Regions from separate parts of the Enterobacter cloacae complex sp. HYC074_NIDB genome, predicted to be linked through region 2. Evidence: predicted binding sites of a transcription regulator. Region 2 holds the regulator's gene; each other region holds the start of a gene.
The links. Region 2 encodes CRP, which controls carbon source genes, mostly activating them, when cyclic AMP is high. Its sites were predicted from a motif close to ATGTGANNNNNNTCACAT; they were not measured.

Region 1 (7,842 bases), 1.2 Mb from region 2:
GTTACCGCCGGATAACCCTGCGCATCTTCCGGCACTTCATGCATCGTTGGGATCGGCACCAGCGGGCCTAAAAAGCGCGGTTCACGTTTGAACAGGTACAGGTCAGCCAGCGCGCCGAAACGGGCGCCAAACTCACGCACGCGCACGCTCAGCATATCTTTTGGCGATGGCACCGCATAACACTGCGCCTGAATGCCCATATGCAGGGCGATAAACAGCGCCCGCTCGCAGTGGAAACGCTGGGTAATGATGATGAAATCATTGGTGTCGAACACCTTACGGGTACGCACGATGGAATCAAGCGTGCGGAATCCGGCGTAGTCGAGCACGATATCGGCCGGGTCGACGCCTGCGGCAATCAGATCTTTGCGCATCGTCACCGGCTCGTTATAGCTTTGCAGCGCGTTATCGCCGCTCAACAGCAGATAGTTCACCTTGCCGCTGTTATAGGCGTTCAGCGCGCCCTGAATACGATACCGGTAATACTGATTTATGACGCCGGTGCGGTAATACTTGGCGGTGCCAAGCACCACGCCAACCTGACGGTAGGGGAGGTCCTGTAGGTCATCAAAAATGTAGGGGGCTGTTTTCCAGCTCATCCAGCGGTCGAGACCCAGCACGATCAACAGCAGTATGCCGACCAGGACAGACAGGCTGTAAAACACGCGCTTTAACATGCAGATGGCTCGTACCGATGATGAAATTTCCCTCAGGCTACTGTACCCGCCTGGTTAGCGCAAGAAACAGCGATTCAACTGAGGGGTTTTTCGTCAGACTGGCGGGCAACTCTGCCCGCCGAACAGATTATGCCAGCAGCACGCGGTCAATGGTTGAACAGCCCAGCGCTTTCAGCGTGGCTGCGGTCGCGTCCCACTGGATCAGCGGCGCATCGGCCTTTTCAGCCAGGATTGCGCGCTGAATATCCGGGTAGTCATACCCGTTCAGGCTAAGCAGGTTCAGTGCACCCTGGAGCGGAGGCAGCGTCGGGTTAAATGCGGCGTTCTCTGCATAGCTGCCGGTGAAGATGCGGCCGTCGCGGCACTGAAGGGCGACGCCGCTTGGTGATTTGCTGTATGGCGTGTGGCTTTTATTGGCGGCGGCAATGGCCGCTTCGCTCAGCTCATCCCCTGAGAGCGCATAACCGTGGTCCTGCTCGTCCATCAGCAGGGTTTTGATCTCAAGATCTTTCGGGCCGAAAGCATCCGGCAGGTAATCACGCAGCGTATGCGGTGCGCGTCCCGGCAGGTTGATACGCAGTTCAAGACCGCTGTTCAGCTCATTCATAAACTGGCGGCAGTGGCCGCAAGGGGTATAGTTGACGGTGATGGCGCGCAGGGCTTTTTCGCCGCGTAGCCAGGCGTGACTGATGGCGCTCTGCTCCGCGTGGACGGTTTGCTGCATGGTCGCACCGAGAAACTCCATGTTTCCGCCGAAGTACCAGGTCCCGCTCACACCGCGCGCAATTGCGCCTACGTTAAAATGGGAAAGGTCAGCGCGGGCGCAGGCAGCCGCCAGGGGCAGCAGGGCGAAAGCCAGCGCGTCTTCGTCCAGCCCCGTTGCCTGTTTAAGCGTCGTGACCTGATCTGCCGTCAGCAGGGCGGGGAAATGCGCATCCGCCAGAACCGGAGCCAGGGCTGATTGCAAATTCTCTGCAAGCTGAGAGAAAGCAGCTTGAAAACGTGGATGCATGACGTTGCCTCATCAAGGTTAATGGATCGGTAGTGTACGGAGCCGTACGGCCTTTATATGTGATCCAAATCTCATTATGTGTGCAACTTATGAAATGAAAATGAAATTTGCGCGACGCATCGCAAATTTTAGCCCATTACTGCCAGAATAATCGGGAAGATAAACGGCGCGACCAGGGAAGTGATAATCCCGCAGATCACCAGCGCCAGCGAGCTGAATGCCCCTTCCTGATAATCGAGTTCCGCGCAGCGTGCGGTGCCCAGCGCGTGCGAGGCGGTACCCATCGCCAGACCGCGTGCCGCTTTGGTACGAATTTTCATGATATTCAGCAGCGTATGACCAAACACCGCGCCCAGGATACCGACGAAAATCACGCACACGGCGCTGATGGCCGGAATGCCCCCGATGCTGCCGCCCACGGCCATGGCAATCGGCGTGGTGACGGATTTAGGCAGGATAGAGGCGGCGATCTGCGGCGATGCGCCCATCATTAAGGCCACCGAGGTGCCGGTGATCATCGCAACAAGGCTCCCCACGAAGCAGATGGTTATGATGGATTTCCAGCGCGCGCGGATCTGATGCAGTTGCTCATATAAAGGAAACGCCAGCGCCACCACGGCAGGCTGCAACAAATCGTTAAGGATCTTGCTCCCGGCGAAGTAACGCTCATAAGAAATGCCGGTGAGCAGCAGAAAAGGAATAATCACCACCATGGCGACCAGCAGCGGGTTGAGCAACGGCATTTTGAAACGCACCGCAAGCTTACGCGCAGCAAAGAACACCACCAGGGTTAACGGTAGGGACCACCAGATATTCGCCATCATTTTTTTGTTTTCTCCCCGACGACCTTACGTTCGCCATGCACAATGTGTGAACTCCAGCTGACGACCAGGAAAACCACCAGCGTACTGATGGCGCAGGAGACCACAATCGGGCCGAACTGCGCTTTAAGCACATCGTAATACTGCATAACCCCAACGCCGATAGGCACAAAAAGCAGGGCCATGTAGCGAATGAGAACGAAGCACCCTAGGTTGACCCATTTTGCGGGCAGCACCTGTAATGCCAGCAGTACAAACAGGATCAGCATGCCGATAATGCTGCCGGGTATCGTAATCGGCAGCAGCGAAGCGATAAAAATGCCGGCGTACAGGCAGGCATAAATGAGGACGAAGGCGCGAAGGTATTGCCAGATAGTATTCAGTGATTTGCTCATGGTGAAAGTCCTTGCTGAGACGTATTCATCATACAATTAAACCTGAAAATGTGCCACGGATCACATCATGAATTTTGGGCATACCAGACATTCCGGAATGGAACGCCGGGCTTTCAACATACATAGAGAGCAGCTACTATAGCGCGTCTTTTTTCACAGGTACTCAGAATGCGTGTTTTACTGGCCCCGATGGAAGGCGTGCTCGACTCTCTCGTGCGCGAGCTGCTTACCGAGGTGAACGATTACGATCTCTGCGTGACGGAGTTTCTGCGCGTGGTCGATATGTTGCTGCCAGAAAAATCATTTTATCGTCTCTGTCCGGAACTGCATCGTCAGAGCCGCACGCCGTCCGGTACGCTGGTGCGCGTCCAGCTGCTCGGCCAGTATCCTGAGTGGCTGGCTGAAAACGCCGCCCGCGCGGTAGCGCTTGGTTCGTACGGCGTCGATCTTAACTGCGGCTGTCCGTCAAAGCTGGTCAACGGCAGCGGCGGGGGGGCGACGCTACTTAAAGATCCGGAGCTGATTTATCGCGGCGCAAAGGCCATGCGTGAGGCAGTGCCATCGCATCTGCCGGTGACGGTCAAAGTCCGTCTGGGATGGGACAGCGGCGATAAGCAGTTTGAAATTGCTGACGCGGTGCAGCAGGCGGGCGCCACCGAGCTGGTGGTGCACGGGCGAACCAAAGAGGATGGTTATAAAGCCGAGCGCATTAACTGGCAGGCGATTGGCGAGATCCGCAAACGGCTTACGATTCCGGTGATTGCCAACGGCGAAATCTGGGATTACGAGAGCGCGCAGGCCTGCCTCAAAGAGACCGGCTGTAATGCCGTGATGATTGGCCGCGGTGCGCTGAACGTGCCGAACCTCAGCCGGGTGGTGAAATATAATGAACCGCGGATGCCGTGGGCGGATGTGGTGAAACTACTGCAAAAATACACGCGGCTGGAAAAGCAGGGCGATACCGGCTTGTATCACGTCGCGCGCATTAAACAGTGGCTGAGTTATTTGCGTAAAGAGTACGACGACGCGCTGGGATTATTTCAGGAGATCCGTACCCTACAGACGTCTGCGGATATTGCCCGGGTGATCCAGTCGAAGTCCTGAGCGAAGTGTGAAGAGTTTGCCCGGCGCGGAGCCGGGCAACGGAATCAGAAAATCATCTTGAATACGCCGGTTACCACCAGCAGCCCTATCAGAAATATAATCAAAATAACCCACAATAATATTTTCATTCGCCTCTCCTGCGTATGTCTGTCGAAGTAAGTGTAGCAGTCAATTCATAATTAGCATGAATACATGAAATTAACTCATTGTCTTGGGGAATAAATTTCCGGATATGAAAATGTATAACAATATGCGGATTGCCACGCGTTACTAAAAAACGGAACGTCAGTAAGCGTAAGTTGCGCCTTTATTTTTTTTGAGTTCATGGCGTAATGAAACGTTCTCTTACTTTATCTCTGAGTGCTCCTCTTGTTTTTATGCTGGCCGCCTGCGCGCCGGAACATGCCACGGTGTCACCAGTAAAAACGCAAGCCGCCGCCGCAACTGTAAATACCCAACTGCGTCATGCCGACTGGCCAAAAAGCGAATGGTGGAAAGACTTTAACGACCCCCAGCTCAACGCGCTGATCGACAAAGCGCTGGCGGATGCGCCGGATATGCAAATTGCCCGTCAGCGTATCACCCTGGCGGAAGCACAGGCGAAAGCCGCTGTCGCTGCTGAGGGTCCACAAATGGATTTTTCCGCAGATGTGGAACGGCAAAAGATGTCGGCAGAGGGGTTGATGGGGCCATTTGCACTGACCGACCCGGCAGCGGGGACCACCGGCCCCTGGTATACCAACGGCACCTTTGGTCTGACGGCGGGTTGGGATCTGGATTTATGGGGTAAAAACCGCGCCCAAATTGAGGCCCGCATCGGTAAGGTGAATGCGCAAAAAGCGGAGCTGGAGCAGACCCGCCAGCTGCTCGCCAGCAGCGTCGCGCGGCTGTACTGGGACTGGCAGACCGAGGCCGCGGTGGGTGACGTGCTCGCGCAGATCAAACGGGAGCAGGAAAATATCATCGGTGCCGATAGGGAGCTTTATCAGCACGGCATTACCTCCTCGGTGGAAGGGGTTGAAACGGATATCAGTGCCAGCAAAACCGATGAACAGCTCGCTGACGTGCACGGCAAAATGAAGGCCATTGAGGCGCGTCTGAATGCGTTGACCAATACCCCTTCAGTCACGCTCGCACGGCATGCCTTACCTGACGCAGAGGCATCGCTGCCATCAACGCTCGGTTATGAACTGCTGGCTCGGCGCCCGGATTTGCAGGAGGCGCACTGGTATATCGAAGCATCCATGAGCGAAGTCGATGCCGCCAGAGCCGCGTTCTACCCTGACATCAATTTGATGGCGTTTTTGCAGCAGGATGCATTGCACCTGAGCGACCTGTTCCGCTCATCTGCGCAGCAAATGGGCGTAACCGCGGGGCTGACGCTGCCAATTTTTGACAGCGGTCGGTTGAATGCGAACCTGGATATCGCCCAGGCGCAAAACAACCTCTCCGTGGCGAACTACAACAAGGCCGTGGTAGATGCCGTAAACCAGGTCGCCCGGACGGCCAGCGAAGTGGAAACGCTGACCGCCAAAAATCAGCACCAGCAGCAGATCGAAAAAGATGCGGCGCGCGTCGTCGCGCTGGCGCAGGCGCGCTTCAGCGCGGGGATCATTGCCAGCTCCCGGGTGAGTGAAGCAAAAATTCCGGCGCTCAAAGAGCGTATTGCCGGGTTGATGCTGAAAGGTCAGTACGTGGATGCCACGCTCCAGCTCACCTCCGCGCTGGGTGGCGGATATCATCGCGGCTAACATTGCGCATTATCTATACTTACCTCTTTGCAGATTTTCAGGAGGTGAGTATGACGCGAGTCGCAATTGTTACCGCATCGGATTCAGGAATTGGCAAAACGACGGCCCTGATGCTGGCCGAGCGCGGGTTTGATATCGGGGTGACCTGGCACTCAGATGAGGAAGGGGCGCTGGCAACCTGCCGTGAAATTGAAGCGCGCGGGCAGCGTGCCGAGGCCATTCAACTCAACTTAAGCCATTTACCGGAAGGCGCAAAGGCCATTGAAACCCTGATTACGCGTTTCGGGCGGCTGGATGTGCTGGTTAATAATGCCGGGGCGATGAACAAAGCGCCATTTCTGGACCTGTCGTTTGACGACTGGCGGCACATATTCACCGTTGACGTGGACGGCGCGTTTCTCTGCTCGCAAATCGCGGCGCGTCAGATGGTGAAGCAGGGGGAAGGGGGGCGGATCGTGAACATCACCTCGGTGCATGAACATACGCCATTGCCGGACGCCAGCGCCTATACGGCGGCCAAACATGCGCTGGGCGGGTTAACCAAGTCGATGGCGCTGGAGCTGGTTAAACATAAGATTCTGGTGAACGCCGTTGCGCCCGGTGCGATCGCCACGCCGATGAATGATATGGACGACAGCGAAGTGAAAGAAGGCTCAATGCCGGAAATCCCGCTGGCACGGCCAGGGCATACCAAAGAAATTGCCAGCCTGGTGGCGTGGCTGTGTGACAGTGACGCCAGCTACACCACCGGGCAGTCGTTTATCGTTGACGGCGGTTTTATGCTGGCGAATCCGCAGTTTAAGCCGGAAGGGTAGATACCCTTCTCCCTCTCCCTGTGGGAGAGGGGCGGGGTGAGGGCAGCAGGCCGAACTCACTCTTCATCCCGCCGCTTTTCACGATGCTTCAGCCACAGCCGTACCCCAATCACCACCGCAACAACCAGGATCAACCAGGCCCAGTGTTTAAGATGCTGATCGAGATTATGCAGCCACGGGCCTATTACTTCGCCACCCACGTAGCCAAGCGTGGTGAAAATCAGCGCCCAGGCAATCGCCCCGAGAATGTTCAGCGGCAGGAAGATTTTCGGCGGTAAGCGGCTCGCGCCAATCAATATTGGCCCAATGATGCGAAAGCCGTACATAAAGCGGGTGCCAATCACAAACAGCCAGGGACGTCGCTGGATAAGCCGCTGAGCACGGCGAATTTTCTTTTGATGCCTGGCAAAACGTTGCAAAAGCGTCGGGCCAAAGCGCAGCCCCAGAAAGTAGAGCAGCTGATCGCCAATCATACCGCCCAACGCGACAGCGGCGACCACCAGCGGAAATTTCAGCAATCCCTGATGTGCAGCCACCCCGCCCAGCAGCGTGATGGTTTCGCCCTCTGCCACGCTGCCGATCACCAGCGCGGCGTATCCATATTGTTCAATAAGACCGTTGATATCCATTAAGTAAACGTCGTCTCCCTTACTATGCCTGCGTTAATCATATACCCCATCCATCAACCGCGCGGCAATCAACGGAAATTTCCCACTGTACATAAAATAATCTAAAGCCTGCATTATACTTAAGCTATCGCTGACGGGCCGACAACAAGGGGGCGTTATGAACCATGTCTGGGGACTTTTCTCCCATCCCGATCGTGAAATGCAGGTCATCCGTAACGAGAACGAAACGGTCGCGCATCACTATACCCACCATGTCCTGCTGATGGCAGCGGTGCCGGTGGTCTGCGCATTTATTGGTACTACGCAGATAGGCTGGAACTTTGGTGACGGCACCGTGGTTCAGCTTTCGTGGTTTACCGGACTGTACCTGGCCATTCTGTTTTATGGCCTGATGCTGGCCGGGGTGGCGGTGATGGGGCGGGTCATCCACTGGATGGCGCGCAACTATCCGCAGCGCCCGTCGCTGGCACACTGTATGGTCTTCGCCGGATACGTCGCGACCCCGCTGTTTTTAAGCGGTATTGTCGCGCTCTATCCACTGGTCTGGCTGTGCGCGCTGATCGGTACGGTTGCCCTCTTTTATACCGGTTATCTGCTGTATGTAGGGGTGCCAACCTTCCTCAATATCAATAAAGAAG
Region 2 (7,842 bases):
GTTTTAACCGGCGCGTTAACCAAATTCCGTGATGCGGGCGCTGACGCCATGCCACCGACGAAATGGTGTGCATGGTGTTCAGGTGGCCGAGAACGCGCTGTAAATGCTGCTCAAGGGTGCTCATCGGCCCATGGGTCAGCGTCTCCGGCGCTTCCAGAATGTTCGAATCCCCTGACTCGCCCGGTGCATCATACTCCAGGCGCTGCTGACAGCGCTGCAACGCAATTTCACACGACTGCAAATAGCGCTGCGCCAGATCCGGCGTCAGCATCGTGTGCTCCCGCGCCAGCGTCGTCATGGCATTGATATGCTCGACGATAAACTGGCTGTGCGTGACCCACAGCTTCATGTCAGCCAGATAGTGCGCGTTAAAGCCCGGCTCCTGCATGGCCTGGTTAAGGGAGTTAAACAGGGCGTTATGCGCCTGGTTGACCTTCATGCGCTCGTAGGCCAGCGGAGAGGGTTGTGGGTCATCGCTCAGGATCAGACGAATGGCCTGCTGGTCAGCTTCCAGCGCGTCGTGGGCGTTCTGCCTCAACAGCCCACTCTGCCACTGCGGCCACAGCCAGACCATGCCGCCAAAGGCGATCAGGCAGCCAATCAGCGTATCGACCAGACGGGCAATAATAAACTGTTCCCCGTTAAGCGTGAGCAGTTGAAGGGTATACACCGCCGTCACCGTAAAGCCCACCATCGCCCAGCCGTAGTTTTTGCGGATAATCAGATAGCTCACCAGCGTGATTGCCAGCATACCGGCCAGGGTATAGCCCTCCGGCACGTGGAAGTGCAGCGTCACGCCCGCGATAATCAGCCCCGCCATCGTGCCGCCCGCCCGATGCAGAATGCGCACCCGCGTGGCGCCATAGCCGTTCTGGGTAACAAACAGTACGGTCATTAAGATCCAGTAGGGTTTCGGCAGGTGCAGGGCCATTCCCATCAGGCTGGCGATGCTCAGCATCACACTGATCCGTGCGGCATTGCGCAGGGCAGAAGATTTCAGTGAAAGATAGCTTTTGAGCGCGGGCAGCAGCGGCAGCCGTTTTTGCTTATCGGCCATCAGGTCGCGGGCATAAAGCGGGCGCTGGGTGCGTAACACCCGGGCGATGCGGCTGAAATGCCAGGCAGCAAATTGCCCGACCGGGTTATCCGCGTGCTGACGCGCAATCTTTTCCAGCGCGCCGAGCTGTTTGTCCATGTTAAAGCGCGTCGGGTAGCGGTGATAGAGGATATCGTCAGCCAGCACTCGCAGGCGGGCCGCGACGGTCTGCGCGTTCCAGCGGATCACCGCTTCTGCATGGCTGCGCTCCACCAGCTTTTGCACCTCTTCCGGATTATGAAGGCTGACGGAGATATGCTCCTGCAAATCCAGCCCGACCTGGAAGATTCGCAGCAGCCGCTTGTATTCATGATTTTTGTTGGCGGCAAGCATGTGCAGCTGCTGATAGCACTGGCTGATCAGATCCACCACTTTTTGCTGGCGCGCCAGTAGCGGCGGCAGGGATTTTTCCGGGTCGGTATGTTGAGTGAGCAGGGTGTATTTTGCTTCGCAGTATTCAGCAAGCTGCACGTAGAGCAGGCTCAGGGATTCGCGCAGCGGCTGTTCCCGCCACAGCCAGAACCAGAACCAGTTAAACAGCCCGTACCACAGCGTGCCGAGGGCGTAGATCAGCAATGGCTCCCACACCGGCATGTTGCCTGCAAGGCTTAAGGTGAAGATGGCGGCAATCAGCGACGCGGGAAGCAGGCGGGCGTGTAGCGAGCTGATTTCGGCGGTGACGCCGAGCGTCATCGCCAGCACGGTCAGGATCAGAGGCAGAGGAATGTCGCGGGCCAGTAAGAGCTGTACGGCAAGGCTACAGCCGGCAAACAGGCAGCCGCCAATAATCAGACGTTTAAAAAAGCGTTTATGGGGCGTATCCAGACCGGCAATGTTGCAGCAGGCGGGCACGAGGGAAAACAGCAGGCCTTGCTGAAGATGTCCGAGGATCAGGCCCACGGCCACGGGAAGACACAACACCAGCGTTTGTCGCAGTGCGTAGTTAACTTCCGGGTGATAGATCAGCCTGCGCCACATGAGGAGTAGAGACAAAAACGGCGTGCCACCCTGCGGCGGCACGCCGTTTGACCGGAATTAACGGGTCCCGTAAACCACGATGGTTTTACCGTGGGCGGAGATCAGGTTCTGATCTTCCAGCATCTTCAGGATACGGCCCACTGTTTCACGGGAGCAGCCGACGATCTGACCGATTTCCTGGCGGGTAATTTTAATTTGCATACCGTCAGGGTGAGTCATGGCGTCTGGTTGTTTCGCCAGGTTCAGCAGCGTCTGCGCGATACGACCGGTTACGTCCAGGAAGGCGAGGTTACCTACCTTCTCAGAGGTCACTTGCAGACGGCGTGCCATCTGGGAAGAGAGACGCATCAGGATGTCAGGGTTGACCTGAATCAGCTGACGGAATTTCTTATAAGAAATTTCAGCCACTTCACATGCTGTTTTTGCACGAACCCAGGCGCTACGTTCCTGGCCTTCTTCAAACAGGCCCAGTTCACCGATAAAATCGCCCTGGTTCAGATAAGAAAGGATCATCTCTTTCCCTTCTTCATCTTTGATCAGCACGGCCACCGAGCCTTTAACGATGTAATACAACGTTTCCGCTTTTTCACCCTGGTGAATCAGCGTGCTCTTTGATGGGTACTTATGAATGTGGCAATGAGACAAGAACCATTCGAGAGTCGGGTCTGTTTGCGGTTTGCCAAGCACCATGCGCTGTTATCCTCTGTTATAAGCTGTCACCAGAGTCATAAGATGCATCCGGACTCTGGGGTTGCAATCGAATTCTTACCCATACCTGGGAAGTCGGCTGTCGTAACGTTTCGCAGCCAGTAAAGTTTGATGTCCTCTGCATACATGTGTAACGTCAATGTATTACTGTAGCATCCAGAGTGTTTTAGCATAGCTTTCGCCGCGTGTCTCCTGGTGTCTCGCTTCAGCATGACGCAGGTCGCCTTCCGTTGCGAGAAATGTAACGTACACGTAATCTGTCATAAAAAATGCAACGTTGGAGTGAGTGAATATGCAAGCGCGTGTGAAATGGGTTGAAGGGTTAACGTTCCTGGGCGAGTCTGCTTCCGGGCATCAGGTTTTGATGGATGGCAACTCCGGCGATAAAGCGCCAAGCCCGATGGAGATGGTGCTGATGGCGGCGGGCGGATGCAGCGCGATCGACGTGGTGTCGATCCTGCAAAAAGGCCGTCATGGCGTGACCGATTGTGAAGTGAAGCTGACGTCAGAACGTCGCGAAGAGGCGCCACGCCTGTTCACGCATATTAATCTGCACTTTATCGTCACCGGCAAAGAACTGAAGGATGCGGCGGTCTCGCGTGCGGTTGACCTGTCTGCGGAGAAATACTGCTCTGTGGCGTTAATGCTGGAGAAAGCGGTAAACATCACCCATTCGTATGAAGTGATAGAGGCTTAATTATTGGGGCATCGTGCGTGTTGATGCCCTCACCCTAACCCTCTCCCACGGGGCTGAGGGATCCCCAGTAATATGGTCATGCCACCATGACCATATTACTGTACTCTTTTCCCAGCTTTTTCATCTCGTTACCTATATTCAGTCGCCTTACTTTATCAGGCTCATGCCGGATCACTTCTTCTGCCAGACTCAGGTAGGACAGAACCCGTTTATGCCTGACGCTGCTTGCCTGATAGTGCCTGTGTAAGCACTGTCTTTCGGCCCTGTAGCCTGCCAGCCACATCACCAGACTTGCCATCGCCGCCACCATATTCAGTACTTCCAGTCGTCCTTTTCCCTGGCTCCGGCTCAGCCTCAGACCGAACCCGAAGCGTGGACTCTTGTCGTCCCGGAAGTTTTGTTCTATCTGCATTCTGCGGCTGTACAGCGCCATTATCTGGTGTGGCTCCAGACCTTCTGCATTACTGAACAGCAGCCACGGCTCCCGTGCGCTGCTGCGGTGTTCCCGCTGTGTTTTTGGCATTCCGCCCTTTCCATGACGCCCTGCTTCCGGGCGCCTGTGCAGATAAAACCGTCCGTAACAGGGCGTACGTGGTTTACGGGACAGGACACCGTGCCCCACGCAGACCGGTTGCCCGGAGGCCTCAAGCTCGCTGATTTTCATCCACTTTTTTTCTCCGTCCAGCCGGAAGCTGATGCAGCCCCTGACCCTGCCGGTAAAGCTCCAGCCCAGCTGGCTGACATGCCGGAACCAGTCTGTTCTGAAGCCGGCATCCGTAATGACGGTGACGGCTTTATCTTTCGGGATGGCATCATGGAGGCGGTCAAGGAAGCGACACTGTACATCGCTGTTCTGCGCCAGCTCTGCGGGAACCACCTCACTCATAAGAGGAAGTGAACGACCATTACAGAGCAGGCTTGCCCGCAGAAGATGCCAGTTCCTGTCATGCCAGCCTGTCCAGTCGACAGCGATAACACAGAAGGGCATCACGGAGGTGATGGCATGTGTGAGGTGGTGCTGAATACGGGGAATATCACGCTGGAGAGCGGTATTGCCCAGGGCACGGTCAACCCGTTTAATTTTATTTTTGACGTGCGCCCTGCCGGGCAGGGTTCGTCCCAGGCTGGTCAGGGTCAGTCTGGCGCCGTGGGTGAGGGCAACAGCCATGGAAACAAGGACATTAACCCGAAAGCTGTGAATGTCCGGTAAAGACGCGGAGAAAAATTTCTGGCAGACTGTCTGTAAAGGCACGATGAGGTCTCTTCTGATTTGTTAGCGCAACCAGTAGATCACACTTCATCGTGCTTTTCATTTTTCTGGGGAACCCTCAGCCCACGGGGAGAGGGAACATGTTCACGCGATTTGCTTTCCTTCCATCAGCCGCTGCACCAGCGGTGTCATGATAAGTTCCATTGCCAGCCCCATTTTTCCCCCGGGCACCACTAACGTATTCATGTGCGAAATAAACGAACCTTGTAGCATCGCCAGCAGCCAGGGGTAATCAATGCCTTCCAGGTTGCGGAAGTGGATCACCACAAAGCTCTCGTCCAGGGAAGGGATGCTTTTTGCGGCGAACGGGTTGGAGGTGTCCACGGTGGGGACGCGCTGGAAGTTAATGTGGGTTCGGGAGAACTGCGGCGTCAGGAAGTTGATGTAATCTTCCATGGAGCGCACCACCGAGTCCATGACCGCCTCTCGCGAATGGCCGCGCTCGCTCATGTCACGCGTCAGCTTCTGGATCCACTCAAGGTTAACAATCGGCACCACCCCCACCAGCAAATCCACGTGGCGCGCCACGTCGTGCTGAGGCGTCACCACGCCGCCGTGCAATCCTTCGTAAAACAGCACGTCAGTCGGTTCCGGCAGCGGCTGCCAGGGCGTGAACGTGCCGGGGACCTGGTTCCAGGGCACGGCTTCATCGTAGGTGTGGAGATACTTGCGGGACTGCCCGGTACCGCTTTGCCCGTATTCACGGAAGGTTTGCTCCAGCAGGCCGAAGTCATTGGCCTCCGGGCCGAAGTAGCTGATGTGTTTACCCAGATCGCGCGCCTTGCGGATGGCCATATCCATCTCCGGGCGCGTGTAGCGGTGAAAGCTGTCGCCTTCTACCTCGGCCGCCCGTAAGTTAAGCTGGGCGAAGATCTTGCGGAAGGCGAGGCTGGTGGTAGTGGTTCCCGCCCCACTCGAACCCGTAACGGCAATAACCGGATGTCTGGCAGACATAGCAACTCCCTGACTGGAAAAGTGTAAAGATCAGCCATGAAACGCGTTGCGGGGCATGATATTGACCGTCTCATGCAGTTCGGACCATACCAGCACCACGTCGCCGCTTTTAAGCTGGCGCTTAACATCGTTGACCTTTTGTTCAAGCGAACGTTCATGTTCACCATAATCGGTGCCTTCGCGCAAGACAAAGCTTTCAATCAGATTATCGAGCGTGTCGGGAGAGAGATCCTGCCAGGGAATAATCATTTTTTACCGTCCAGATAGGCCGTTAACCAGTCGGGAATACGCGTCTCAAGCCACATTTTTGGCCGACGCAGCGTGCCGCCGACAAAACCGACGTGTCCCCCGAATTGGGTGAGCTGATACTCCACGTTGGCCGGCAGATGATCGGGCGCCGGGATCGAGTGATGATCCATAAACGGATCATCTTTGGCGTGGATAATCAGCGTGGGTTTCGTGATTTGATTCAGTAAAGGCATGGCGCTGCACTGACGGTAATAGTCAATCGCATCGGCAAAACCGTGAATTTTCGAGGTGATCAAATCATCAAACTCGCGCAGGCGCTTCACGCGTTTGAGCTGTTGCAGCGTCACAGGCAGCGTATCCGGATAGGCCTTCAGCTTGCGCGCGGCGTTGGCTTTCAGCAGGTTGAGCAGGTAGCGCTGGTACACTCGCGAAAAGCCCTTTTCCATATGATAGCTGCACTGCTCCAGCATAAACGGCGCAGAGACAATCACCGCCGCATCCAGCGGTACGGCGTCGCTCTCCTTCGCCAGCAGACAGGCCAGCATATTGCCGCCCAGCGAATACCCCACCGCTGCCGTTGGCGCCTCGCCGAAATTGTCTCTTAGCCAGCGCAGGAACCAGGTGCCGTCCTCGGTTTCACCCGAGTGATAAATGCGTTTCTGACGATTAGGCTCGCCGCTGCATCCGCGAAAATGCATCACCACCCCAAGCCAGCCGCGGGCTTTCGCCGCCTCAATGAGTCCGTGTGCGTAAGGGCTGTGCAGGCTGCCTTCCAGACCGTGAAACACTACCAGACGGGGTTTATGTCTGGCCCGATCCGGATCTTCGCTCCAGGCGAGATCCAAAAAGTCGCCATCCGGCAAATCCAGGCGTTGCCAGTGCGGGGTGAACTGTACCTTGCGGCGGATCAGGCGCGGCAGCATGGTTTGCAGGTGAGGGTTAGCCACACCGCGCATGGGCACGAACTCTGCGCTCTCTTCGGCTGCAATGTCGAAGTCTGAGGGAATGATTTGGGTCATAAGGGCGATGCTGATTCTTGTCAGAAATTAACTATACCTTCCGAATTGTACCCCGTTTAGCCCGTTTTTCCGAAACATGAACTGATCCCGATCACAAATATTTACCTCGATTATTACTCTCAGGCTAATGATTTGCCTCTACGCTTAATTGATGCCTTTCTCACCAGAGCGCACACTTTACTCAACGTTAAGCAAATCAGAATGATGTGCTGAATCAGGAGGTTAATAATGTTATCTGGGCAAACACCCACCCGGCAATGGAACACCCGACGCAGTGAGAAAGCGCGTCGTCTGGCGTCCGTACCGGTGCAGGGCAAGGTACTGCCAACCGGCGATCTTGTCGCCATGCTGGAAAAACTGATCGCACCAGGCGACAAAGTCGTTCTGGAAGGCAACAACCAGAAGCAGGCGGATTTCCTTTCCCGTTCACTGGCGGAAGTGAACCCGCAAATCGTGCACGATCTGCATATGATCATGCCGAGCGTGGGCCGCAGCGAACATCTGGACATCTTTGAGAAAGGCATCGCCCGCAAGCTCGACTTCTCCTTCTCCGGTACGCAAAGCCTGCGCATTTCGCAGCTGCTGGAGGATGGTCAGCTCGAAATCGGGGCGATTCACACCTACATCGAACTCTACTCACGTTTATACGTCGACCTTTCGCCAAACGTGGCGCTGATTGCCGGTTTTAAAGCGGACCGCAAAGGCAACCTCTATACCGGGGCGAGTACCGAAGATACCCCGGCGCTGGTGGAAGCCGCCGCGTTCCACGACGGCATCGTCATCGCGCAGGTGAACGAGCTGGTGGATGACGAGTGCGACCTTCCGCGTGTGGATATTCCGGGCTCGTGGATTGATTTTGTGGTGGTTGCCG
Region 3 (7,842 bases), 170 kb from region 2:
GTCTGAAATCACTGAATCCAACGGTTCTTCTTCCATGGCTTCCGTGTGTGGTGCTTCTCTGGCGCTGATGGATGCAGGCGTGCCAATTAAAGCCGCCGTTGCGGGTATCGCAATGGGTCTGGTAAAAGAAGGCGACAACTACGTTGTTCTGTCTGACATTCTGGGTGATGAAGACCACCTGGGTGATATGGACTTCAAAGTGGCGGGTTCCCGCGACGGTATCTCTGCTTTGCAGATGGATATCAAAATTGAAGGTATCACCAAAGAGATCATGCAGGTTGCTCTGAACCAGGCTAAAGGTGCGCGTCTGCACATCCTGGGCGTGATGGAACAGGCTATCAACGCGCCACGCGGTGATATCTCTGAATTCGCTCCGCGTATTCACACCATCAAGATCAATCCAGACAAGATCAAAGATGTTATCGGTAAGGGCGGTTCCGTTATCCGTGCACTGACCGAAGAAACGGGCACCACCATCGAAATCGAAGATGACGGTACTGTGAAGATCGCAGCAACCGACGGCGAGAAAGCGAAATACGCTATCCGTCGTATCGAAGAGATCACGGCAGAAATCGAAGTGGGCCGTATCTACAATGGTAAAGTGACCCGTATCGTTGACTTTGGCGCATTCGTTGCCATCGGTGGCGGTAAAGAAGGTCTGGTACACATCTCTCAGATCGCTGACAAGCGCGTTGAGAAAGTGACCGATTACCTGCAAATGGGTCAGGAAGTACCGGTGAAAGTTCTGGAAGTTGACCGCCAGGGCCGTATCCGTCTGAGCATTAAAGAAGCAACCGAGCAGTCTCAGCCTGCTGCGGCGCCGGAAGCTCCGGCTGCTGAACAGCAAGGCGAGTAAGGTTGCCATTTGCCCTCCGCGCAGGCGGAGGGCTTATTATCAGGCAGGACGCCTTGTTAAGCCGCCGGGGGACAGGACGTTCATCCAATAGTTGTCTTCGGGAGTGGGAAATGAAGCCTTTTTTGCGCTGGTGTTTCGTTGCGACAGCTTTAACGCTGGCAGGATGCAGCAACTCTGCCTGGCGTAAGAGCGAAGTCCTCGCAGTGCCATTGCAACCGACTTTGCAGCAGGAAGTCATTCTGGCACGCATGGAACAAATACTTGCCAGTCGGGCTTTAACCGATGACGAACGCGCACAGCTTTTATATGAGCGCGGAGTGTTGTATGATAGTCTCGGTCTGAGGGCACTGGCGCGAAATGATTTTTCACAAGCGCTGGCGATTCGACCTGATATGCCTGAAGTATTCAATTACTTAGGCATTTATTTAACGCAGGCAGGCAATTTTGATGCTGCCTATGAAGCGTTTGATTCTGTACTTGAGCTTGATCCAACTTACAACTACGCGCACTTGAATCGCGGTATCGCATTGTATTACGGCGGACGTGATAAGTTAGCGCAAGATGATCTGCTGGCGTTTTATCAAGACGATCCTAATGATCCTTTCCGCAGCCTGTGGCTTTACATCGTTGAGCAGAAGCTTGATGAGAAGCAGGCCAAAGAAGCACTGAAACAGCGCTTCGAGAAATCGGACAAGGAACAGTGGGGATGGAACATTGTCGAGTTCTACCTGGGCAACATTAGCGAAGCAACGCTGATGGAACGCCTCAAGGCGGACGCAACGGATAACACCTCGCTCGCTGAGCATCTCAGTGAAACCAACTTCTATTTAGGTAAGTACTACCTAAGTCTGGGGGATATGGACAGCGCTACGGCACTGTTCAAATTAGCGGTTGCTAACAACGTACATAACTTCGTTGAGCACCGTTATGCATTGTTGGAATTATCGCTCTTGGGCCAGGAGCAAGACGACCTGGCAGAATCGGACCAGCAATAGCTGACGACATAAACATCAGCCCGTAATCTTTTGATTGCCATCACCTTCACTGGTGAGGGCGTTGTTGTTCGTCAATACACCTAATTTGAGCCGGTTCACACTTTTCAATGAAAATTGCTAATCATTTTCACGATGAGCTAAGTAGACTGGCCGCCATTAATATCGAGGCACTTGTACTACATGGCTGAATTCGAAACCACTTTTGCAGATCTGGGCCTGAAGGCTCCTATCCTTGAAGCCCTTAACGATCTGGGTTACGAAAAACCATCTCCGATCCAGGCTGAGTGTATCCCACACCTGCTTTCTGGTCGTGACGTGCTGGGCATGGCCCAGACTGGTAGCGGTAAAACCGCAGCATTCTCGCTGCCGCTGCTGAACAACATTGATCCGGACCTGCGCGCGCCGCAGATCCTCGTCCTGGCTCCAACCCGTGAACTGGCTGTTCAGGTTGCTGAAGCCATGACGGAATTCTCTAAACATATGCGCGGCGTAAACGTGGTAGCCCTGTACGGCGGCCAGCGTTATGACGTGCAGTTACGCGCCCTGCGCCAGGGCCCACAAATTGTTGTCGGTACGCCGGGCCGTCTGCTGGATCACCTGAAGCGCGGTACCCTGGACCTCTCTAAACTGAGCGGCCTGGTACTGGACGAAGCCGATGAAATGCTGCGTATGGGCTTCATCGAAGACGTAGAAACCATCATGGCGCAGATCCCGGAAGGTCATCAGACCGCTCTGTTCTCTGCAACTATGCCAGAAGCGATCCGTCGCATTACCCGCCGCTTCATGAAAGAGCCGCAGGAAGTGCGCATTCAGTCCAGCGTGACCACTCGCCCGGACATCAGCCAGAGCTACTGGTCTGTATACGGCATGCGCAAAAACGAAGCGCTGGTCCGTTTCCTGGAAGCGGAAGATTTTGATGCGGCGATTATCTTCGTACGTACCAAAAACGCGACCCTGGAAGTGGCTGAAGCCCTGGAGCGTAGCGGCTACAACAGCGCAGCGCTGAACGGCGACATGAACCAGGCCTTGCGCGAGCAGACCCTGGAGCGTCTGAAAGACGGTCGTCTGGATATCCTGATTGCAACCGACGTGGCAGCACGTGGCCTGGACGTTGAGCGTATCAGCCTGGTTGTAAACTACGATATCCCAATGGACTCCGAGTCTTACGTTCACCGTATCGGCCGTACCGGTCGTGCGGGTCGTGCAGGCCGTGCGCTGCTGTTCGTTGAGAACCGCGAGCGTCGTCTGCTGCGTAACATTGAACGCACCATGAAGCTGACCATTCCAGAAGCTGAGCTGCCAAACGCAGAACTGCTGGGCAAACGCCGTCTGGAAAAATTCGCCGCGAAAGTACAGCAGCAGCTGGAAAGCAGCGATCTGGATCAGTACCGTGCGCTGCTGTCCCAGATCCAGCCTGTCGCTGAAGGCGAAGAGCTGGACATGGAAACCCTGGCCGCAGCACTGCTGAAAATGGCGCAGGGCGAACGTAGCCTGATCGTGCCACCTGATGCGCCGATGCGTCCTAAGCGTGAGTTCCGTGACCGTGACGATCGTTTCGAACGTCGTGGCGACCGTAACGACCGTGGTCCACGCGGTGACCGTCCAGAGCGTGGTGGTGAAGACCGTCCACGTCGCGAGCGTCGTGACGCTGGCGAAATGGAACTGTATCGCATTGAAGTGGGCCGTGATGATGGTGTTGAAGTTCGTCACATCGTTGGCGCGATCGCTAACGAAGGCGACATCAGCAGCCGTTACATTGGTAACATCAAGCTGTTCGGTTCCCACTCCACCATCGAGCTGCCAAAAGGCATGCCGGGCGAAGTACTGCAACACTTTACTCGCACCCGCATCCTGAACAAGCCGATGAACATGCAGCTGCTGGGCGATGCACAGCCACGTCCTGACCGTGGCGGCGAACGTCGTGGCGGTGGTCGCGGTTTCGGTGGCGAGCGTCGTGAAGGCGGTCGCAGCGAAGGTCGCGGTGGTGAAGGCCGTCGTTTCTCCGGCGAGCGCCGCGAAAACCGTGGTCCACGCCGTGAAGAAGGTGCCAGCCGTCGTCGTTTCGGTGACGCGTAAGCCTTTCGCTTCTGACGTAAAGTAAAATATACAGCCCCGATAGTCGCTATCGGGGCTTTTTTTATTCCTTTTGTACTCTTGTACTGGTACAGTGCAGCACATTAAAATGCAGAACCACATTTTTCACTGGAGATAAGGCCGCATGGCAACACTAACCACCACCCAAACGTCACCTTCGCTGCTTGGCGGCGTGGTGATCATCGGCGGAACCATCATTGGTGCCGGGATGTTTTCCCTGCCTGTGGTCATGTCCGGTGCGTGGTTCTTCTGGTCGCTGGCGGCGCTGGTTTTCACCTGGTTCTGCATGCTCCATTCCGGGCTGATGATCCTTGAAGCAAACCTGAACTATCGCATTGGCTCCAGCTTCGACACCCTCACCCGGGATCTGTTGGGCAAAGGCTGGAACCTGGTGAACGGGCTGTCCATCGCGTTTGTACTCTATATCCTGACCTACGCGTACATTTCAGCGAGCGGGTCGATTCTGCATCACACCTTCTCAGAGATGTCGCTGAACGTTCCGGCGCGTCTGGCGGGTCTCTGCTTCGCGCTGGGCGTGGCGTTTATCGTCTGGATGAGCACCAAAGCGGTCAGCCGCATGACGGCAATCGTGCTGGGCGCAAAGGTCATCACCTTCTTTCTTACCTTCGGCAGCCTGCTGGGGCACGTCACGCCGGCCACGCTGTTTAACGTTGCCGAAACGAACACCTCTTATACGCCGTACCTGCTGATGACCCTGCCGTTCTGTCTGGCGTCGTTTGGCTACCACGGTAACGTACCGAGCCTGATGAAGTACTACGGCAAGGATCCGCGCACCATCGTGAAATGCCTGGTTTACGGCACGCTGCTGGCGCTGGCGCTGTATGTGATCTGGCTGCTGGGGACGATGGGTAACATCCCGCGTCCGGAATTTATCGGCATTGCGCAGAAGGGCGGTAACATTGATGTGCTGGTACAGGCGCTGAGCGGCGTGCTGAACAGCCGCAGCCTGGATCTGCTTCTGGTGGTCTTCTCGAACTTTGCGGTGGCGAGTTCATTCCTCGGCGTGACGCTGGGCCTGTTTGACTACCTGGCGGATCTGTTTGGTTTTGATGACTCTGCGACGGGGCGCTTCAAAACGGCGCTGTTGACCTTCCTGCCGCCGATTGTGGGCGGCCTGCTGTGGCCGAACGGTTTCCTGTACGCCATCGGCTATGCGGGACTGGCGGCCACCATCTGGGCGGCGATTGTACCGGCGCTGCTGGCGCGCAAATCACGTAAGCGCTTCGGCAGCCCGAAATTCCGCGTCTGGGGCGGAAAGCTGATGATTGCGCTGATTCTAGTATTTGGTATCGGCAACGCGGTGGTCCACGTGCTGTCGAGTTTTAACCTGTTGCCGGTATATCAGTAAGTTTTTGTGCCGGATGGCGGCTACGCCTTATCCGGCCTACGCGATCCCGTAGGCCCGGTAAGCGAAGCGCCACCGGGCATAGCAAAAAACTACCCCACCAACTCCTCTTTCACCTGCATTGCCAAATCAAACGAATGCAGACGCGCCTGGTGATCGAAAATCTGGCCGTTAACCATAATCTCATCCGCCTGGGTTTCACGCAGCACCGCCTCCAGCCCGTGACGCACTTTCGCCTTATCACCTACCAGCGACATACTCAGAGCCTGCTGCACGCCATACTGCTCGGAGGCCGACCACAGCTGATGCATATTCTCCACCGGCGGCGGAAGCTGGCCCGTCTCACCGCGACGCAGCTTCACAAACGCCTGCTGCATGGAGGTGAACAGGAATTCCGCGTCGCGATTGCTGTCGGCGGCAATAATGTTGATACAGACCATCGCGTACGGTTTCTCCAGACGCTCGGACGGTTTGAAGTGCGTGCGGTAGAGATGCAGCGCCTGATGCAGCATATCCGGTGCGAAATGCGAGGCAAACGCAAACGGCAGCCCCAGCTGGGCGGCAAGCTGCGCGCTGTAGAGGCTTGAGCCCAACAGCCATACCGGGATCTTCTCGCCGTAACCCGGTACCGGGCGCACGTGCGGGTTCGGGTCACGCGCGTCGAACCAGCCCACCAGCTCCGCCACATCGCGCGGGAAGTTGTCGATATCGCCGCTCATATGGCGGCGCAGGGCGCGCATGGTCGGCTGATCGCTGCCCGGCGCACGGCCAAGCCCTAAATCAATACGGCCCGGATAGAGGGTATTCAGCGTGCCGAACTGCTCGGCGATCACCAGCGGGGCGTGGTTCGGCAGCATCACACCGCCGGAGCCCAGGTGCAGTGTGGTGGTATTCGCCGCCAGATAGCCAATCAGCACCGAGGTGGCGGCGCTGGCGATGCCCACCATATTGTGGTGCTCCGCCAGCCAGTAGCGGTGATAGCCGCGCTTTTCGGCAAGCTGAGCAAGATCGAGAGAGTGCGTGAAGGCTTCTCTGGCCGAGGAGCCTTGTGGGATCGGCGCCAGATCCAGCACCGAAAACGGAATGGTTTTGTCAGTCATAACAGCTCACTTTGTCGACGGTCAATCTTTAATACTGCATTAAAAAATGATAACCGTTGTTAACAAAGTGAGCCTTTTTTATGCCTGCAATTCCAGCCCGGCGAGACGTCGCCAGTAACCGTTGCAGTCGCTGTTTGCCGTCAGAGGCAGCGGAGCAGCGCCATTTTCGTTAGCGCGGAATGCGTCCAGCATCGCGAACACGCCGGTATCCAGCGGTGACAGGCGCACCATATCGACCAGCCCGTCCATCGACGCCAGCTCGTTGCCCAGGTTATAGACATAGCCGCTCATGGTCTGAATACCGTTGAGAACAAACACCTGCTGATTCTCCTGCGACAGCATGCTGCGCCCGTTCGGATACTTAATACAGCAGGTTTCGCACTCGTCTTTCGGACGATCTTCGGAACGTGCGGTGAAGCAGCGGGCAGAGTAGGCCAGCGGCAGATGCCCATAGCTCAGAACTTCCACTTCAAACTTGTTGCGAATGCCCAGCTCTTCGCACTGTGTAAGCAGGTTGGCCAGCCAGTCGCGGGAGAGTTCAACCGGCATGCACCAGCGGGTCATCCCCTGTTTGAGCAGCAGGCGCAGGGTCACGGCGTTATAGCAGTTCAGGGCATGTCCGGCGACAAACGGCAGCTTACGTTCGGCGCACATGTTCACCACGCCCAGGTCGCTCGCCTCCAGCAGGAACTCACCGTTTTCGACGTAGCGCTTCAGCTCGCCCAGTTCAGAGGACGCCTGCACCAGCGCCAGCGTCGAGAGCACCACCTGCTTGCCGCTGCCGGCCAGGCTTTTCGCCATATCCAGCCAGTCGCCCACTTTGGTGGCGCGGCGCTTGCTGCACACCGCTTCGCCGAGGTAAATCACATCGGCGCTGCTGTTAGCCGCCTGCTGGTAAAAATCTTCCAGCGTCTCTTTTGGCCAGTAGTAAAGCACCGGCCCTAATGAATATTTCATGATTATATCACTGCCATTTACGGTGATACGCGCCGAGCGTGGTTTGGGTGCCTTCGGACATCGCGCCGAGCGTCTCCATCCATGCCGCCTGCGGAGCGTAGTTTTGCGGGTCCGCCATGCAGCGGTCGATGGCCTGACGCCACACCTTTGCCACCTGGCTCACGTAGGCCGGGCTGCGCTGGCGGCCTTCGATTTTCACCGAGGCAATATTGGCGGCCAGCAGCTCTGGCAGCAGTTCCAGCGTGTTGAGGCTGGTGGGCTCCTCCAGCGCGTGGTAGCGCTCGCCGTCCACCAGATATCGGCCTTTGCACAGCGTCGGGTAGCCCGCGTTTTCACCGTCCTGATAGCGGTCAATTAACACATTATTCAGGCGTGACTCCAGTCCCTGCGGCGTTTGCTGCCAGCGAACGAAGCGGGCAGGCGAGCAGGCGCCGACGGTATTTGGCGATTCGCCGGTCAAATACGAGGAAAGAT
Region 4 (7,842 bases), 1.0 Mb from region 2:
ATAAATCAGCAATGACGCGTGTCGCTTGAGGTTAAAAAATGCGTTTAGTCGGGTACACTATCGGAAATACGAGATGAGAATGACGAATGAAAAAGAAAACATCGCTCAGCGAGGAGGATCAGGCTCTCTTCCGCCAGCTGATGACCGGGACGCGTCAAATCACGCACGACACCATTGTCCATCGCCCGCAGCGTAAAAAAGTCAGCGAGGTTCCGGTCAAACGTCTGCTCCAGGAGCAGGCCGATAACAGCCACTATTTTTCAGATGAGTTTCAGCCGCTGCTCAATACTCAGGGTGCGGTGAAATACGTGCGCGAAGACGTCAGCCATTTTGAACTGAAAAAATTACGCCGGGGAGATTACTCGCCGGAGCTGTTCCTCGATCTGCATGGGTTGACCCAGATGCAGGCGAAACAGGAGCTGGGGGCGTTGATCGCGGCATGTCGTCGCGAGCATGTTTTTTGCACCTGCGTAATGCACGGCCACGGCAAACATATTCTTAAGCAACAGACACCGCTGTGGCTGGCTCAGCACCCGCACGTGATGGCGTTTCATCAGGCACCCAAAGAGTACGGCGGAGATGCCGCATTGCTGGTATTGATTGAAGTGGAGGAGTGGCAGCCGCCAGAGTTGCCCTGACAGGATGGCGGGAGGCACGCTGCACCCCGCCATATCGCACGTCACGTCAGATGGCTTTTGCCATCTTCAGGTTGCACGGACTCATTTGCCAGTTAAAGACCCCTTTGCCGGTTTCGTCGAGGGTGACGTTGGCAATGGCGGACGTAGTGAACATCGGTGGCGTTTCGCCCGGGCACAGCTCAGATACCAGATAGCCGACCAGCGGCAGGTGGGAAATGACCAGTGCGGAAGCGACACCTTCATTGCACAGCGCCTGAAGGTAAGCACTGACAAGGCCAACATCGCCACACGGCGTGAGTTCAGGGAGCACATCCACACTGGATGGCAGGTTCATACACTCCCCTACCACATCCAGCGTCTGTTCTGCCCGCAGGAACGGACTCACCAGAACGCGTTCAATGTCCACTTTTTGACCTTTAAGCCATGTTGCCATCTGACGGGATTCGTCGCAGCCACAGACGGTTAAAGGACGTACTGAGTCACTGGCGGCATCGAGTGCCGCGTCGCCGTGACGCATGATAAAAACTTGCATATTGCACCGCTTTTGTTAACCAGAATCACCGGCGTTAACTACCCGCGATTAATGCTCTGAGGTAGAAAACCCGATGGCCGGGCATTGTGCCTGATCCATTCGGTGAATGAAACGCTGTTTTTTACCTCAATGGCGTAAGTATAGTCAATCTCTGTTTACAATTTCGCCAGAACAGGTTCCATCACCTCAGGATTTACCCTTCTTTGACTTCAGTTTACGCAATCAGTTTCCCTTACGGGCCAGAATGTCTGACCCCGTTCCGCCATCTGCAATAATTCGTCACAAGGTGTAAACCGTGGACCATATTGCGAGGCCAGACGTTGCAGAATCGCAACCACTTCACCCGCCCCGAGGGTATCCATATACCGGAACGGACCGGCAAGGAATGGCGGAAAACCGATACCAAACACGGCGCCGATGTCGCCGTCGCGTGCGCTCTTGATCACCTGCTCACCAAAGCAGCGCGCCGCTTCATTGAGCATCATCATTACGCAGCGCTCAGCACACTGAACCGCCGACAATTTTGCCTGACCCGTGACAGGAATAAGCGCATAAACCGAAGGGTCGACCTGTTTCTTGCTTTTACGCCCTTTCGCGGCGTAAAGATAGAAACCGCGTTCATTTTTTCTGCCTTTGCGATCGTCCTTCAAAATTGCAGAAACAAAGTTTGCAGGCGGCGCAAAACGATCGCCATAAGCCGCTTCCAGCACAGGGATAATTTTAGTCCCCGTATCAATTCCTACCTCATCCAAAAGTTGGATTGGGCCGACGGGGAAACCAAACTTCACCAGAGCGTCATCGACGTGCTCAATTTTCTCCCCTTCCGTCAGCAACCGCATCGCTTCGTTAATGTACGGCGCCAGAATGCGGTTGACGTAGAAGCCGGCTTTGTCCGCGACCACAATCGGGGTTTTGCCCTGTTTTTTCGCCAGTTTCACCACGGTGGCAATAGTTTGCGGGCTGGTTGTGGCATGCGGGATAACCTCCACCAGCGGCATTTTTTCGACAGGGCTGAAATAGTGCAGCCCTATTACCTTCTCCGGGCGCACGGCTTTCGCCGCGATGTCGCCGATCGGCAAAGACGAGGTGTTTGACGCGAAAATGGTGTGCGGCGCGCAGTGCTGTTCAACGTCCGCCACCATCTGCTGCTTAAGGGCCAGATCTTCGAACACGGCTTCAATCACCAGATCGCGGTGTGCAAACCCACTGTAGTCGGTGGCGCCAGTGATCATCGCGAGGGTTTTATCGCGCTCACTGGCCTTGATATGGCGGCGTTTCACTTTGCGATCAAGGTTCTGCCAGCTGTACTGCAACGCATGGTTGATACCCTTAGGGTTGATATCTTTGATACGTACGGGCAATTTGCCTTTGCTGGCGGTGACAAATGCGATGCCGCCGCCCATCAGCCCACCACCCAGAACGCCAACGGCGCGCAGCAGAGCCGGTTCAGCTTCACTGCCCGGATCTTTTTTAACCTCCGTGCTGGCAAAGAAAATGCCGCGCAGCGCCTGCGACTGCGGCGTCATCGCCAGCTCGCCAAAGGCTTTCGCTTCCGCAGCATAACCGCTGCTGCTGCCCTGCGATAAACCGGTTTCAATCACCTTCAGAATGCGCGTCGCTGCCGGATAATTCCCTTTGGTTTTTTGCTCGGTTTTTTTACCCACCATATTGAACAGCAGCGTGCGCCCCAGCGGCCCGGCGAGGATACGCTCGCGCACCGGCAGAGGGCGTTTCGCCTGACGACCTTTCAGCGCCCGCTCAACGGCGGCCTCAAGCAAGATGGCGTGCGGAACGACCTCATCAACCAGACCCGCCTTTAATGCCTGACGGGCGCGCAGCTGTTTACCGGTTAAAATCATCTCCAGCGCCGTACTGACGCCCACCAGACGCGGCAGGCGCTGCGTGCCACCTGAACCGGGCAGCAATCCAAGCTGTACCTCCGGCAGTCCGAGTACCGTTTTCGCATCGTCGGTACAAATGCGGCTGTGACAGGCCAGCGCCAGCTCAAGCCCACCGCCCAGGCAGGCCCCGTGGATCGCAGCGACAACGGGTATCGACAGCGCATGGATCTCCGCCATTACCTGCTGCCCTTGACGCGCCAGGTCTTCTGCTTCCTGAGCGCTTTTCGCCCGGGCAATCATGTTGATATCGGCCCCGGCAATAAAGTTATCCGGCTTTGCCGAGATAAATACCAGGCCACGTATCGCTTTGTTTTCGCGGATCTGTCTGAGCATCGCACGCACCTGAACGCCGAACTCGGCCTTCAGGGTGTTCATCTTTTCGTCGGGTACATCAATGGTGATAACAGCCACGTTATCAAGGCGAACAGCCAGGTTAAATGCAGATGTCGTTTCCATTATTCAGCCTCCAGAACCATTGCTGCACCCAGGCCGCCCGCCGCACAGGCGGTAACGAGACCAAAACCGCCGCCGCGGCGACGCAGCTCGTGCAAAGTCTGGGTTATCATTCTCGCGCCGGTCGCCGCAAATGGATGGCCGTAGGCGATGGATCCGCCAAGCACGTTAAACTTACTCTGATCCACTTCGCCGGTCGCGTGGGCGCGGCCCAGTACATCGCGCGCGAAGCGCTCGCTTGCCAGCAGCTGAATGTTTGCCAGGGTTTGTGCGGCAAAGGCTTCGTGCATATCGATCAGGGTTAAGTCAGCCAGCGTCAACCCCGCACGCTCCAGCGCCAGGGGCGTGGACCAGGCCGGACCGAGCAGCATGTCCTGCCAGACATCAATGGCGGTAAAGGCGTAGCTACGCAAATAGCCCAGCGGTGTGATGCCAAGCTCTTTCGCCCGGGATTCCGTCATCAGGATCACGGCGGCGGCACCGTCCGTCAGTGGCGTACTGTTGGCCGCCGTAACGGTGCCATGTTTACGATCAAACGCCGGGCGCAGTTTTGCGTAATCCTCCAGCGTCGAGGTGCCACGGATATTGTTATCTTCCACCAGCGGTTCGCGGAAAGGCGGGATATAAGCAGTCATCACCTCGTCGGCAAGTTTGCCTTCCGACCAGGCCTTCGCAGCGAGCTGATGCGAGCGATGCGCCAGTGCATCCTGCTGTTCGCGGGTAATACCGTAGGTTTTTGCCATCTGCTCGGCAGTGTCGCCCATACGCAGGCCGGTGGAGTATTCAGCAACGGCAGGTGGCACGGGCATGAGGTCGCGCAGGCGTAAACGCGAGAAGAGTTTAAGCTTTGCACCGGTAGTGCGAGCTTTGTTGGCATCCACGAGGATGCGGGCCAGCTGTTTGCTGACGCCGATGGGCAGCACGGAGGAGGAATCCGCGCCGCCGGCGATCCCCGCGCGAATGGTCCCCGCCATCAGGCTTTCCGCCACGTTCGCCACCGCCTGGAAACTGGTGGCGCAGGCGCGGCTGACGCTGTAGGCGTCGGTATGAACATTCATGCCGGTGCCCAGCACGATTTCACGTGCGATATTGGGCGCTTCCGGCATTTGCACCACCTGGCCGAAAACCAGTTGCTCAATAACCTCTGGCGGGATCTCGCTGCGAGCCAGCATCTCCCCCACTACCATTTTTCCCAGATCGACTGCCGGTATACCGTGAAACGCGGTTGCCTGACGCGCAAACGGCGTACGTAACCCGCTGATAATGGCAATGCGGTCACCGTGTCGGGTGATAAGCGGTAATGCCTGACTCATAACACTCCCCTGTAAAAAAATTTTGCGCGCACATTAAGTGGTCTGACCTGATAATAGTCTTAACTATTTTTTTACATTGAGCCAATCGGGGAAGCGAAAAATTGCGAGCTAAGGCACAGAGAAGAAAAAGAAAATGCCCCTGCATGGCAGAGGCATTTGTGAGATTTGTTGCCGGGTTGCGGCGTTGCCTTACCCGGCCTACACGATCATAGGCCCGTGCAAAAAGTATTAACGCAGGCCTAACTGGAAGATCAGCGTTTCTGCTTCGCAGGCGAACACAAAGTCGATAACCAGCTGCACGCCGCCTTCCACTTCCGTGAAGGTGGATTTGATTTCACACGGATCGGATTCGACTTCACGCGCGCGCTGGCTCAGCGCGGCCAGCGTCTCTTCCGCTTCAGCACGGTTAGGGAATACGCGGCTGTAAGAGGCGGTGCAATCGGTGTTGTCCATAATGGTGCCAACATCCATACAGCAGCAAACCGGGGTTTCATCAGCACTGCATTTACTCATAGCTCAATTTCCTCTGTATTCGCGCAGGGCGCGAGATAAACACGATGCGTCTATTTTACGCCCCCGGACGAGCCCCCTCCAGCCGTTAATGGCGCAAAATCGGATAAGTGAGCAATATCACACTAAAAAATGATCTAAAACAAAATTCCCCTTTTCAGAGGAATCGCACTGGTCACAATTTTGCCAACCAGATCTCGTTTCAAGAAACATATCTGAAAATATTAATAAACAAACTTGCAACATCCCAGCTGGTCAGACCTATACTCTCGCCACTGGTCTGATTTGTAAGTCATACCTCAGACCCTACACTTCGCGCTCCTGTTACGGTATGTAACAATTATTGAATAAAAATAACTCAATGAGGTTATGGTCATGAGCCAGAAAACCCTGTTCAAACAAACTGCTTTAGCAGTTGCAGTGGCAATCGTCTCAACGTCCGCCTGGTCAGCGGGCTTCCAGTTAAACGAATTTTCTTCCTCTGGCCTTGGCCGTGCGTATTCCGGGGAAGGTGCGATTGCCGATGACGCAGGCAACGCGAGCCGTAACCCGGCGCTGATCATGATGTTTGATCGCCCTACCTTCTCTGCCGGTGCGGTTTACATCGATCCTGATGTCAATATTTCTGGCAAATCTCAGTTCACCGGCGCAGATCTGAAGGCGGATAACATTGCGCCGACCGCGTGGGTGCCTAACCTGCACTTTGTTGCGCCAATCAATGAACAGTTTGGTTGGGGTGCCTCTGTCACCTCTAACTATGGCCTGGCAACGGAGTTCAATAACAACTATCCGGCCGGGGAATACGGCGGTAAAACCGACCTGACGACCCTGAACCTTAACCTGAGCGGCGCATATCGTCTGAACGATAACTGGAGCTTTGGTCTGGGCTTTGATGCTGTCTACGCTGATGCAAAAATCGAGCGTTATTCCGGGGAGCAAACTGCTGCGCTGCCGAAAAACAGCAATAAAATTGCCAGCCTGAAAGGCGATGAATGGGGCTACGGCTGGAACGCCGGTATCCTGTATGAACTGGATAAAAACAACCGCTGGGGTCTGACCTACCGCTCAGAAGTGAAGATTGACTTCGATGGCGATTACAAAAGCGGCATCCTGAGCCCAGTCAACGGTATGGTACCGGGCGCAGGCACCACCATTCCATGGGGTACCTCGAATCAAACCGTACCGGGTTCACTGTCACTGCATCTGCCAGAAATGTGGGAAGTGTCAGGTTATAACCGCGTTGCGCCGCAGTGGGCTATTCACTATAGCCTCGCGTATACCAGCTGGAGCCAGTTCCAGGAGCTGAAAGCCACCGGCAGCAACGGCCAGACGCTGTTCTATAAAGACGAAAGCTTCCACGATGCTTACCGTATCGCACTTGGTACGACCTATTATATGGATGACAACTGGACGTTCCGTACTGGCGTGGCATTTGATGACAGCCCGGTACCGGCAGATAAGCGTTCTATCTCCATTCCGGATCAGGACCGTTTCTGGGTGAGTGCGGGGGCAACCTACGCGTTCAACGAGAATGCCTCTATCGACGCGGGCGTGTCGTACATGCATGGACAGAAAGTGACCTTCCAGGAAGGCCCTTACGAGTTTACCTCTGAAGGTAAAGCCTGGCTGTTTGGTACCAACTTCAACTACGCGTTCTAATCCCAACACGATTAAAAAAGGTGAGCATTGCTCACCTTTTTTATTTATTCCGAATCGATATCTTTTAATTCGTTCTCGATGGCTTTCGCGTTCGGATTATCTTCCGGCTTCAGCTTACCGCCGTTGGCAATAAAGTCATGGTTCTGGAAGTAGGCCTCGCGGACCATGATGTACGGATCGGAAGACTGACGCAGCAGACCGTCAGAGTCCAGCAGTTGCGCACGTGTTTCAATTCCTTCCACGGTCCATTTACCAATCGACAGCGGCCAGGTGAGCCATGACAGCACCGGATACAACGTATCCACCATGTCGCCGCCATCATCACGCACGGTAAAGCTGCCGTAGAATGGCAGGTGCACATACGGCCCATAACCTACGCCATAATGCCCCAGCGTGCTGCCGAAACGGTGCGGCTGTTCACGCTGTAATTTCGGGTTCGCCATGCCCGCGACATCAATTAAGCCGCCCATACCCAGCAGGGAGTTCAGGAAGAAGCGGGTGAAATGCACCATCCCCTGATACGGGTCGCCCTGGAGGAAGTAGTTGACCATAACCGCTGGCTCTTCCAGGTTACTGGTAAAGTTGCTCAGCCCGTTACGCGCCGGCTGCGGAACGTAGTCACGCCATGCCACGGCAACCGGACGAACCAGATACGGATCCAGCACATTATAGTTAAAGCTGTACATTGAACGGTTAAATCCTTCGAGAGGATCGGAGCGTCCCGTTTGCTCGCCAGAGCTGGCGCAGCCCACAAGCATTGTTACGCCCAGCGCAAGCGCCGACAGCCGAAGCTTCATAAATTTCTCCCTGTTCAATATGGCTATCGTTGAATGCCA

Region 1: a site for CRP is predicted at 1,747-1,764, ahead of cdd (cytidine deaminase). Genes of this name have one in related genera too.
Region 3: a site for CRP is predicted at 1,935-1,952, ahead of yrbN (protein YrbN). Genes of this name have one in related genera too.
Region 4: a site for CRP is predicted at 5,456-5,473, ahead of O1724_RS16100 (YfcZ/YiiS family protein). Genes of this name have one in related genera too.

Annotation. Positions count from the first base shown of each region.
Region 1 is NZ_CP114214.1:3,165,865-3,173,706, reverse strand. Features, by position in the region: gene sanA (outer membrane permeability protein SanA) at 1-677, opposite strand, end outside; gene cdd (cytidine deaminase) at 805-1,689, opposite strand; gene O1724_RS15360 (CidB/LrgB family autolysis modulator) at 1,818-2,513, opposite strand; gene O1724_RS15355 (CidA/LrgA family protein) at 2,510-2,905, opposite strand; gene dusC (tRNA dihydrouridine(16) synthase DusC) at 3,074-4,009, shown strand; gene yohP (small membrane protein YohP) at 4,054-4,137, opposite strand; gene mdtQ (multidrug resistance outer membrane protein MdtQ) at 4,342-5,760, shown strand; gene O1724_RS15335 (SDR family oxidoreductase) at 5,811-6,575, shown strand; gene O1724_RS15330 (DedA family protein) at 6,632-7,204, opposite strand; gene O1724_RS15325 (Yip1 family protein) at 7,362-7,842, shown strand, end outside.
Region 2 is NZ_CP114214.1:4,350,599-4,358,440, reverse strand. Features, by position in the region: gene O1724_RS21275 (YccS/YhfK family putative transporter) at 1-2,074, opposite strand, end outside; gene crp (cAMP-activated global transcriptional regulator CRP) at 2,132-2,764, opposite strand; gene O1724_RS21265 (OsmC family protein) at 3,075-3,479, shown strand; gene O1724_RS21260 (IS4 family transposase) at 3,556-4,647, opposite strand; gene O1724_RS21255 (phosphoribulokinase) at 4,834-5,703, opposite strand; gene O1724_RS21250 (YheU family protein) at 5,734-5,952, opposite strand; gene O1724_RS21245 (hydrolase) at 5,949-6,971, opposite strand; gene mdcA (malonate decarboxylase subunit alpha) at 7,200-7,842, shown strand, end outside.
Region 3 is NZ_CP114214.1:4,176,772-4,184,613, reverse strand. Features, by position in the region: gene pnp (polyribonucleotide nucleotidyltransferase) at 1-856, shown strand, start outside; gene nlpI (lipoprotein NlpI) at 967-1,851, shown strand; gene yrbN (protein YrbN) at 1,959-2,039, shown strand; gene O1724_RS20315 (DEAD/DEAH family ATP-dependent RNA helicase) at 2,032-3,927, shown strand; gene mtr (tryptophan permease) at 4,070-5,314, shown strand; gene O1724_RS20305 (luciferase-like monooxygenase) at 5,404-6,411, opposite strand; gene O1724_RS20300 (U32 family peptidase) at 6,490-7,368, opposite strand; gene ubiU (ubiquinone anaerobic biosynthesis protein UbiU) at 7,376-7,842, opposite strand, start outside.
Region 4 is NZ_CP114214.1:3,331,701-3,339,542, forward strand. Features, by position in the region: gene smrB (endonuclease SmrB) at 87-638, shown strand; gene sixA (phosphohistidine phosphatase SixA) at 685-1,170, opposite strand; gene fadJ (fatty acid oxidation complex subunit alpha FadJ) at 1,380-3,527, opposite strand; gene fadI (acetyl-CoA C-acyltransferase FadI) at 3,527-4,837, opposite strand; gene O1724_RS16100 (YfcZ/YiiS family protein) at 5,066-5,350, opposite strand; gene fadL (long-chain fatty acid transporter FadL) at 5,723-7,006, shown strand; gene mlaA (phospholipid-binding lipoprotein MlaA) at 7,051-7,803, opposite strand.